One region of the Methylobacterium flocculans genome, then DNA from elsewhere that is predicted to be linked to it. Evidence: predicted binding sites of a transcription regulator. Region 1 holds the regulator's gene; the other holds the start of a gene.
What was found. The regulator PhoB, encoded in region 1, activates phosphate uptake and scavenging genes when phosphate is short. The targets are predictions, from matches to a motif close to TGTCATNNANCTGTCAT.

Region 1 (4,411 bases):
GCATCGCCAACGCGATCCTCGGCAGCCTCGTGCTGACCTTCCTCGGCATCATGGTGGCGACGCCCGTCGGCGTGATGGCCGGCACGTTCCTGGCCGAGTACGGCCGCAACTCGAAGCTCGCCGACGTCATCCGCTTCCTCAACGACATCCTGCTCTCGGCGCCCTCCATCCTCATCGGCCTGTTCGTCTACACCCTGATGGTGCGCCCGATGGGGACCTATTCGGGCTGGGCCGGCGCGGTGGCGCTCGCGATCATCGCCACCCCGGTCATCGTGCGCACCACCGAGGACATGCTGCGCCTCGTGCCCTCGACCCTGCGCGAGGCCGGCGCGGCGCTCGGCGCGCCCCCCTCCATCGTCATCAAGAGCATCACCTGGCGCGGCGCCAGCGCCGGCATCGTCACCGGCATCATCCTGGCGCTCGCCCGCATCGCCGGCGAGACCGCGCCCCTGCTGTTCACCGCGCTCAACAACAACAGCTGGTTCCGCGCCGACCTCATGGGCGGCATCCCGAACCTTCCGGTGATGATCTACCAGTTCGCGCTCTCGCCCTACCCGAACTGGCAGCAGCTCGCCTGGGCCGGCGCCCTCCTCATCACCATCACGATCCTCGCCCTGTCGGTCGTGGCCCGCTTCGTCATCAAGACCGATCGGTCGCGCTGACCCTCAGCGCGCCGCCTTGCCCTCTCCCATCTTCGATCGACAGGATGCCGAACCGATGAACGCCGCCCCCGCGATCACCCAAGCGCAGCTCACCGGACGCCACAAGGCCGACGAGAATTCCCCGGTCCGCATCGCCGTCAGGGACCTGAACTTCTACTACGGCAGCTTCCACGGCCTGAAGTCGGTCAACCTCAACTTCCACGATCGCCAGGTCACGGCGCTGATCGGCCCGTCGGGCTGCGGGAAGTCGACCCTTCTGCGCACCTTCAACCGGATCTACAGCCTCTATCCGGAGCAGCGCGCGGAAGGCGAGATCCTCCTCGACGGCCAGAACGTCCTCGATGCCAAGGTCGACCTGAACGAGTTGCGCTCGCGTATCGGCATGGTGTTCCAGAAGCCGACGCCCTTCCCGATGTCGATCTACGACAACGTCGCCTTCGGCCTGCGCCTCTACGAGAAGCTGCCCAAGGCCGACCTCGACGTCCGCGTCGAGGAATCCCTGCGCAAGGCCGCCCTCTGGGACGAGGTCAAGGACAAGCTCAAGCAGTCCGGCATGGGCCTGTCCGGCGGTCAGCAGCAGCGCCTCTGCATCGCCCGCACCGTGGCCCAGCGCCCCGAGGTCATCCTGTTCGACGAGCCGACCTCGGCCCTCGACCCGATCTCGACGGGCCGCATCGAGGAGCTGATCGAGCAGTTGCGCTCCGAATTCACGATCGTCATCGTGACGCACAACATGCAGCAGGCCGCGCGCATCTCGCAGTTCACCGCCTTCATGTATCTCGGCGAACTCGTGGAGTTCGGCCCGACCACGCGCATCTTCATGAACCCGGAGAAGCGCCAGACCCAGGACTACATCACCGGCCGGTTCGGCTGATCCACGGCGGCCCGTGGCGGACCTTTCCCCGGTCCGCGCCCGACCCCATCGCCCTGGCGGCCCCCGGACAGGCGGGCCCGATCGCGGAGTGCGACCCCCATGTCCGACCACATCGTCAAGTCCTACGACACGGACCTTGAAAATCTGCGCCGCTCGATCTCCGAGATGGGCGGCATCGCCGAGAAGATGATGGCGGAAGCGAGCCAGGCCCTGGTGCGCCGGGACGCCGTCCTCGCCCAGGCGGTGATCGGCGCCGACGTGCGCCTCGATATCCTCCAGCGCGAGATCGAGGAGCGGGCGATCCTGCTCATCGCCCGGCGCCAGCCCCTGGCGATCGACCTGCGCGAGACGGTCACGGCCATCCGCGTCTCGAACGACATCGAGCGCATCGGCGATCTCGCCAAGAACATCGCCAAGCGCGTGGTGGCGATCGCCGACCAGATCCAGCCGCAGAAGATCGTCATCGGCGTCCAGCACATGAGCGACCTGGTGCAGGAGCAGCTCAAGGACGTGCTCGACGCCTATGCGGGCCGCGACACCAAGGCGGCGCTCGACGTGTGGGAGCGGGACGACGCCATCGACGCGCTCTACAACTCGCTGTTCCGCGAGCTCCTGACCTACATGATGGAGGATCCGCGCAACATCTCGTTCTGCACGCACCTCCTGTTCGTGGCCAAGAACATCGAGCGCATCGGCGACCACACCACCAACATCGCCGAGACGATCCACTACCTCGTCACCGGCGAGAACCTGCTGGCGGAGCGGGAGCGTCCGAAGAACGACGCCTCCAACTACGCGACGGTGGAGATGCCCGGCGCGGTCTGAGGATCGCGCCGCACGGAAAGCACACGGATGAGTACGCGTATCCTGATCGTCGAGGACGAGGAGGCCCTGACCCTCCTCCTCCGCTACAACCTCGAGGCCGAGGGCTTCATCGTCGACTCGGCCGCGCGGGGCGACGAGGCCGACCTGCGCCTGCAGGAGCAGGTGCCCGACCTCGTCCTCCTCGACTGGATGCTGCCGGCCCTCTCCGGCATCGAACTGTGCCGGCGCATCCGGGCGCGGCGCGAGACCGAGCGCCTGCCGGTGATCATGCTCACCGCCCGGGGCGAGGAGGGCGACCGCATCCGGGGCCTCGGCACGGGGGCGGACGACTACATCGTCAAGCCGTTCTCGGTGCCGGAACTGCTCGCCCGCGTGCGCGCGCTGCTGCGCCGGGCGAAGCCCGCGCACGTGGCCAACCTGCTGGTGGCGGGCGACATCGAGCTCGACCGGGTCAGCCACCGCATCCGTCGCGAGGGCCGGGAGATCCATCTCGGACCCACCGAGTTCAAGCTCCTCGAATTCCTGATGCAGAGCCCCGGCCGGGTCTTCTCCCGCGAGCAACTCCTCGACGGGGTCTGGGGCCACGACGTCTACATCGACGAACGCACCGTGGACGTCCATGTGGGCCGCCTGCGCAAGGCGCTGAACCGCCCGCGCCAGAGCGACCCGATCCGCACCGTACGCGGCTCGGGCTACTCCTTCGACGAGATGTTCGAGGGGGAGTAGGCGGCAACATTTCCGGCTGGCGTTGACCCCCGCGGCCGGACCCTGATCCCGCGTGCGCGGAAAAAGTCCGGCATCGGGCCCGTCCGCGTTCAGACGATGCTGCGCACCGTGCCGCCATCGACCCGCAGGGCCGCGCCGCTGGTGGCGCTGGCGGCCGGGCTGCAGACGTAGGCCACCATGCTGGCCACCTCCTCGACGGTGGCGAGCCGCCCGATCAGCGAGGTCGGGCGGTGTTCGGCCACGAAGGCCCGGCCCGCCGCGTCGAGATCGACCTCGCCGCCTCCCGATGCCGGCGCCATGCTCCGCATGAAATCGGCGACGCCCTCCGAGAGGGTCGGCCCGGGCAGGACGCTGTTCACGGTGACGCCGCTGCCCGCGACCGTCTCGGCGAGGCCGCGCGCGACGGCGAGTTGGGCCGTCTTCGTCATGCCGTAATGCACCATCTCCACCGGGATGTTCACGCCCGATTCGCTGGAGATGAAGACCACGCGGCCCCAGCCGCGCTGGACCATGCCGGGCGTATAGGCACGCGACAGGCGCACCCCGCTCATCACGTTGGTCTCGAAGAAGCGGTGCCAATCCTCGTCCGGGATCTCGAAGAAGGGTTTCGGCTCGAAGATGCCCGTGTTGTTCACCAGGATGTCGATGTCCGGCAGGCCCGCGACCACGCGGGCGGTGCCGTCCGGGTTGGCCACGTCGCCCGGCGCGCCGATGAAGCCCGCATGGCCCGTCTCGCGCTTGAGGCGGTCGATGGCGTCGCGGACCCGGTCCTGCGTGCGCCCGTTGATCGCCACGGTGGCGCCCATCTCTGCGAGCGCCCTCGCGATGGCGTAGCCGATGCCGCCCGTGGAGCCGGTGACGAGGGCGCGCCGGCCCGACAGGTCGATGTTCATGGACTCGTCCTCGCGTGGGAATTGCCGGGTCAACGCCCGGCGCGACCGTTGGTGCGATCGGCGGTCATGCCTCCGGCGCAAAGCCTGCGCGCTCCGCCGTCACCCCTCCGGCTGGCGCCGCAGCACGCTCGCCACCGCGCCGAAGGCGGCGAGCCCCACGGCGCACCACAGGGTGGCGGAGACCGGCCCGGCGGGGGGCGCCCCCTGGTGCAGGCCGAAGATCACCGCCACCAGGGCGGCCCCGAAGGACTGGCCGGTGAGGCGGGCGGTCGATTGCATGCCGCTCGCCCCGCCGCTGCGGTCGCGGGGCGCGCTCGTGATGATGACCTTGTTGTTGGGGGATTGGAACAGACCGAAGCCGAGGCCGCACAGGGTCAGGCGCCAGCCGATGTCGAGGTGCGAGGCGCCCTCCGGCAACAGCGCGATGGCGG
Region 2 (4,411 bases), 250 kb from region 1:
CTCGCGCTTCCAGGCCTCCTTGTCGGTGATCAGCGGGTTGTCGCGGATCTTCTGGCGGATGACCTTTTCGTCGAGGGCCTCGTGATACATCGGGCCGATCAGGCCGTAGGCGTTACGGTCGGTCTCCAGGAAGACCGGGATCGCGCCGCCGAGGAAGAGCGCGCCGTGATGCGCCGCCTTGTGGTTGTTGCGGTCGAACAGCACGAGGTCGCCCTCCGCCACCAGGGCCGAGAGCACGATCTTGTTCGAGGCCGAGGTGCCGTTGAGGACGAAGTAGGTCTTCTCCGCCCCGAAGATGACGGCGGCTTCCTTCTGTGCCTTCAGGGCCGGTCCCTCGTGGACGAGGAGGTCGCCGAGATCGAGCACCGAATTGTCGAGGTCGTCGCGAAACACCGCCTCGCCGAGATGCTCCACGAAGATGCGTCCGATCGGCGAGCGATTGTAGAAGATGCCGCCGTTGTGGCCCGGGCAGGTCCAGAGCTGGTTGCCCTGCTCGGCATAGTCGACCAGCGCGCCGAAGAACGGCGTCTTCAGGGTCTCGGCGTACTGCTTCACGCGGCTCACCAGGCCGCGGGCGATGTAGTCCGGGGTCTCTTCGGCCAGGAAGATGTAGCCGTCGATGAAGTCGAGCACCTCGACGGGGATATCCTCGAGGCGCTTGCGGCGGACCATGATCACGATGGGCATTTCCAGCCCGCGCTTGCGCATGAGATTGATCAGCGCCGCCGCCTTGCCGTCGAGCCCGCGCTTGCCCCAGTCCACCACCATGCAGCCGATGGCGGAATCGGTCTGGACCGCGATGGCCGCGTCCTCCACGCGCCGGGCCCGCACCACCTCGAAGCCGAGCTTCTCGACCGAGCCGATGATCTGCTGGACGCGCACGCCCTCGAGATCGTCGGGGTCGAAGTTCGGCGCGCACATCAGGACGGTGAAGCGGCGGAAGAAGTCCATGCGGGGTAAGGCTCCGGAATTGGCTGGCGCGCAGCGTTCGCGATGGGACGTGACGCTTCGATGACGAGGCCACGGGGATCGCGGTGATTTCAGGACGCCCGCTTACGGCGAGGCGCGGCGTTTGACGAGTCCGAGTCGGCGGATCACCCCGTAGACGGCCAGCGCCGCAGTGGCGCAGAGCACGAGGGCGAGGAGCGAGCCGTTCTCGAAATCGCCGAGGAACAACCCCTTGGTGTTCATGCCGAACACGCCGGTCACCAGGGTGGGCGGCAGGAACAGGGCGGTGAGGATCGACAGCGTGAAGAGCTGCCGGTTGGTCTCGGCGGCGGTGCGCCCGGCGATCTCGTCCTGCAGCAGGCGGCTGCGCTCGGACAGGACCAGCATGTCGCGGTGGAGCGAATCGAGGCGCTGGACCACGCGGGCGGCCATGCTCACCACCGCCTCCGGCAGGGCGTCGTCCGCCTCCTCGGTCTCGGCTTCGAGGCGGTGGAAGACGGCGCTCAGGCCCGCGAGCTGACGCTGCTGGCGCACGGCCTGCCGGCGGATCGGCGCCAGCGGCCGGGCATCGTCGGGCTGGTCCTCGTCGAGCATCCGGTCCTCGATGGTATCGAGTTCGTCGGAGAAGCGCCGGGCCGAGGCGTCGAGGGCGGCGGCGACGCCGGTGACGAAGATCTCCAGCAGCGCGGCCGGTGTCGGCACGAGCCGACCGGCCAGCACCACGTCGCGGGCGGCCTCGGCCGCCGCCGTGGCGTGGCGTCGACCGCTGACGAGGAGGCGGGCGCCGAGCACGCAATGCAGGCGCCCGGCCGGCTCCTCCTCGATACGGCCGTCGAATTCCCGCGCGCGGTCGGCGATGACGAGGCCGAGATCGCTGCCCTCGATGACCACGCGCTGGTGGCCGTCCCGGGCAAAGGTGGCGGCGGCCAGCGCCGGCGGGCCGAGGTGCCCGGCGGCGATGAGGCGATCGAGGCGCGCATCCACCAGGTCGAGGTGGAGCCAGAGGAAGCCCTCTGTGACCGGCTCCGGGATCTCGTCGCTCGGCGCCAGCAGGTGCCCGTGCCCCTGCGCGTCGAAGCGCATGGCAAAGAGCAGGCCCGGCAGGGCAGTGGTGTCGGTGAGGAGGCGCTGCATCCGGAACCGGCCCTGTTGCCGGCAAATGTCCGGCGGTCGCGGCGCTGGATCGCAAGCGCCCGCGACACTGTCATGACGCTCGGGCGGGTCCGTGACCCGAGCGAGGGCAGGCATCCCCCCTCGCCTCGCCTGCCGAGGGACGGGGTGCAGGCCGGTCGGCCATCCGAACCCGGTGGGCCGCACCGATTTTCCCCGCGACACGCCGCGCGGCATCGGGCTTGCTCGCTACCGAAAAAACAGCGGGGCGGCATGGTCGAGAAGCTTCTTCACGCGGGTGCGAGCCTGATCCTGCTCCTCGCCATCGGCGTGCTGTTCTCCACCAACCGGCGCGCCATCGCGCCCCGCGTGGTGGTCTCGGCCCTCGCGCTCCAGGTGGCACTGGGGGCCCTGGTGCTGTTCGTGCCGCTGGGCCGCACGGGACTCGCGGCGGCAGCCTCCTTCGTCCAGACCGTGCTGAACTACGGCGACCGGGGCACCGCCTTCCTGTTCGGCGGGCTCGTCGAGCCCCGGATGTTCGAATTGTTCGGCGGCAGCGGCTTCATCCTGGCCCTGCGGATCCTGCCGCAGATCATCTACGTCTCGGCGCTGATCGCGGTGCTCTACCATGTCGGGGTGATGCAGGCGGCGGCCCGCGCCATCGGCGCCGTGCTGCAGCGGGTGCTCGGCACCTCGCGCATCGAGACCTTCTCGGCGGTGATCACCATCGCCATCGGCCAGAGCGAGATCGCCATCGCGCTGCGACCGTTCCTGATGGCGCTGACCTCGGCCGAACTCTTCGCGGTGATGTCGAGCGGGGCCGCCTCCACGGCGGGGACGATTCTCGCTGGCTACGCGGCGCTCGGCGTGCCGATGGAGTACCTGCTCGCCGCCAGCGTGATGGCGATTCCGGGCGGGCTCCTCTACGCCAAGATCCTGGTGCCGACGACGGAGCCGACCCGGGTGACGAGCACGCAGGTCACCTTCGGCGAGACGCGCGCCGTCAACGTCATCGAGGCGGCGGCGGACGGCACCCAGAAGGGTCTGGCCGTGGCGGTGTCGGTGGGGGCGATGCTCATCGCCTTCACAGGGCTCATCGCCTTGGCGAACGGTCTCATGGGCTGGACGGGCGGCCTTGTCGGCTATCCGGCGCTCAGCATCGAGGGCATGCTCGGGCCGGTCTTCGCACCGCTCGCCTGGCTGATGGGCGTGCCCTGGGACCAGGCCGGCCTCGTCGGCGGGGCGCTGGGGCAGAAGATCGCCTTCAACGAATTCCTGGCCTACGCGCAGCTCTCACCGGTCCTGAAGGCGGGGAGCCTCGATCCGCGCACGGCCGCGATCCTGTGCTTCGCGCTCTGCGGCTTTGCCAACCTCACCTCGGTGGCGATCCAGCTCGCGAGCTTGGGGAGCCTCGCGCCGGAACGCAGGGCGGAGATCGCCCGCTTCGGGCTTCGCGCGATCCTGGCCGGCACCCTGTCCAACCTGACGAGCGCGACGCTCGCCGGGTTGTTCATCGGTGCCTGACGGCGTGTGCCGGCCGGGACGCTGGTGGGGATCTCATGCGGCGGCGAGCTTCGTCGCCTTGGCCTTGCCGTCGCTGAGCTTGGCCTCGGTGGCCTTGGCCTCCGAGGCCTTCGCCTCGGCGACCTTGGCAGCCTTCTCCATGCCCCTGGCTCCGCCGGCCTTGGCCGGCGTGAGCGGCAGCTCGATGTCGATATCGAGGGTCGACATGTCCTGCCCGCGGTCGAGGCGGATCTGGACCTTGTCGCGGTGAACCTCGACATGCTTGGCGATGACGGCGAGAATCTCCTCGCGCAGCACCATCACGAGATCGGAGCCGCCGGCCCCCGCCCGTTCATGGGCGAGGATGAGTTGCAGGCGGTCGCGGGCGACCGGCGCCGATCCGCGCCGGTTGAACATGTTGAGGAGGCTCATGCTGCCCTCCGGGTGAAGAGTTTGTCGAGGAAGGACTTCTTGTCGGTGGGGACCGACATCGGGACCGCTTCGCCGGTGAGGCGGCGCACGGCGTCGGTGTAGGCGCGGGCCGGGGCGCAGAGCGGGTTGTTCAGGGTGACCGGGCAGCCGACGTTGGAGGCGCGCAGCACTTCCGTGCTCTCGGGGATGATGGCGAGCAGCGGGATCGAGAGGATCTCGAGCACGTCCTCGATCTTCAGCATGTCGCCGCGATCGGCCCGGGCGGGGTCGTAGCGGGTGAGGATGAGGTGCTTCTCCATCGTCTCGCCGCGCTCGGCCTTGAGCGTCTTGGAGTCGAGGAGCCCGATGATGCGATCGGAATCGCGCACCGAGGAGACTTCCGGGTTGGTCACCACGACGGCGACGTCCGCGTGGCGCA

Region 2: OF380_RS09785 (CorA family divalent cation transporter) is a predicted target of PhoB. The motif match lies at 2,144-2,160, and genes of this name have one in related genera.

The regions. Positions count from the first base shown of each region.
Region 1 covers NZ_CP107532.1:2,365,551-2,369,961, forward strand. Annotated here, with positions in the region: gene pstA (phosphate ABC transporter permease PstA) at 1-662, shown strand, start outside; gene pstB (phosphate ABC transporter ATP-binding protein PstB) at 718-1,536, shown strand; gene phoU (phosphate signaling complex protein PhoU) at 1,636-2,361, shown strand; gene phoB (phosphate regulon transcriptional regulator PhoB) at 2,389-3,087, shown strand; gene OF380_RS10965 (SDR family NAD(P)-dependent oxidoreductase) at 3,177-3,980, opposite strand; gene OF380_RS10970 (MFS transporter) at 4,080-4,411, opposite strand, start outside.
Region 2 covers NZ_CP107532.1:2,120,291-2,124,701, reverse strand. Annotated here, with positions in the region: gene OF380_RS09790 (Orn/Lys/Arg family decarboxylase) at 1-951, opposite strand, end outside; gene OF380_RS09785 (CorA family divalent cation transporter) at 1,054-2,082, opposite strand; gene OF380_RS09780 (NupC/NupG family nucleoside CNT transporter) at 2,332-3,582, shown strand; partial or broken gene minE (cell division topological specificity factor MinE) at 3,730-3,993, opposite strand; gene minD (septum site-determining protein MinD) at 3,990-4,411, opposite strand, start outside.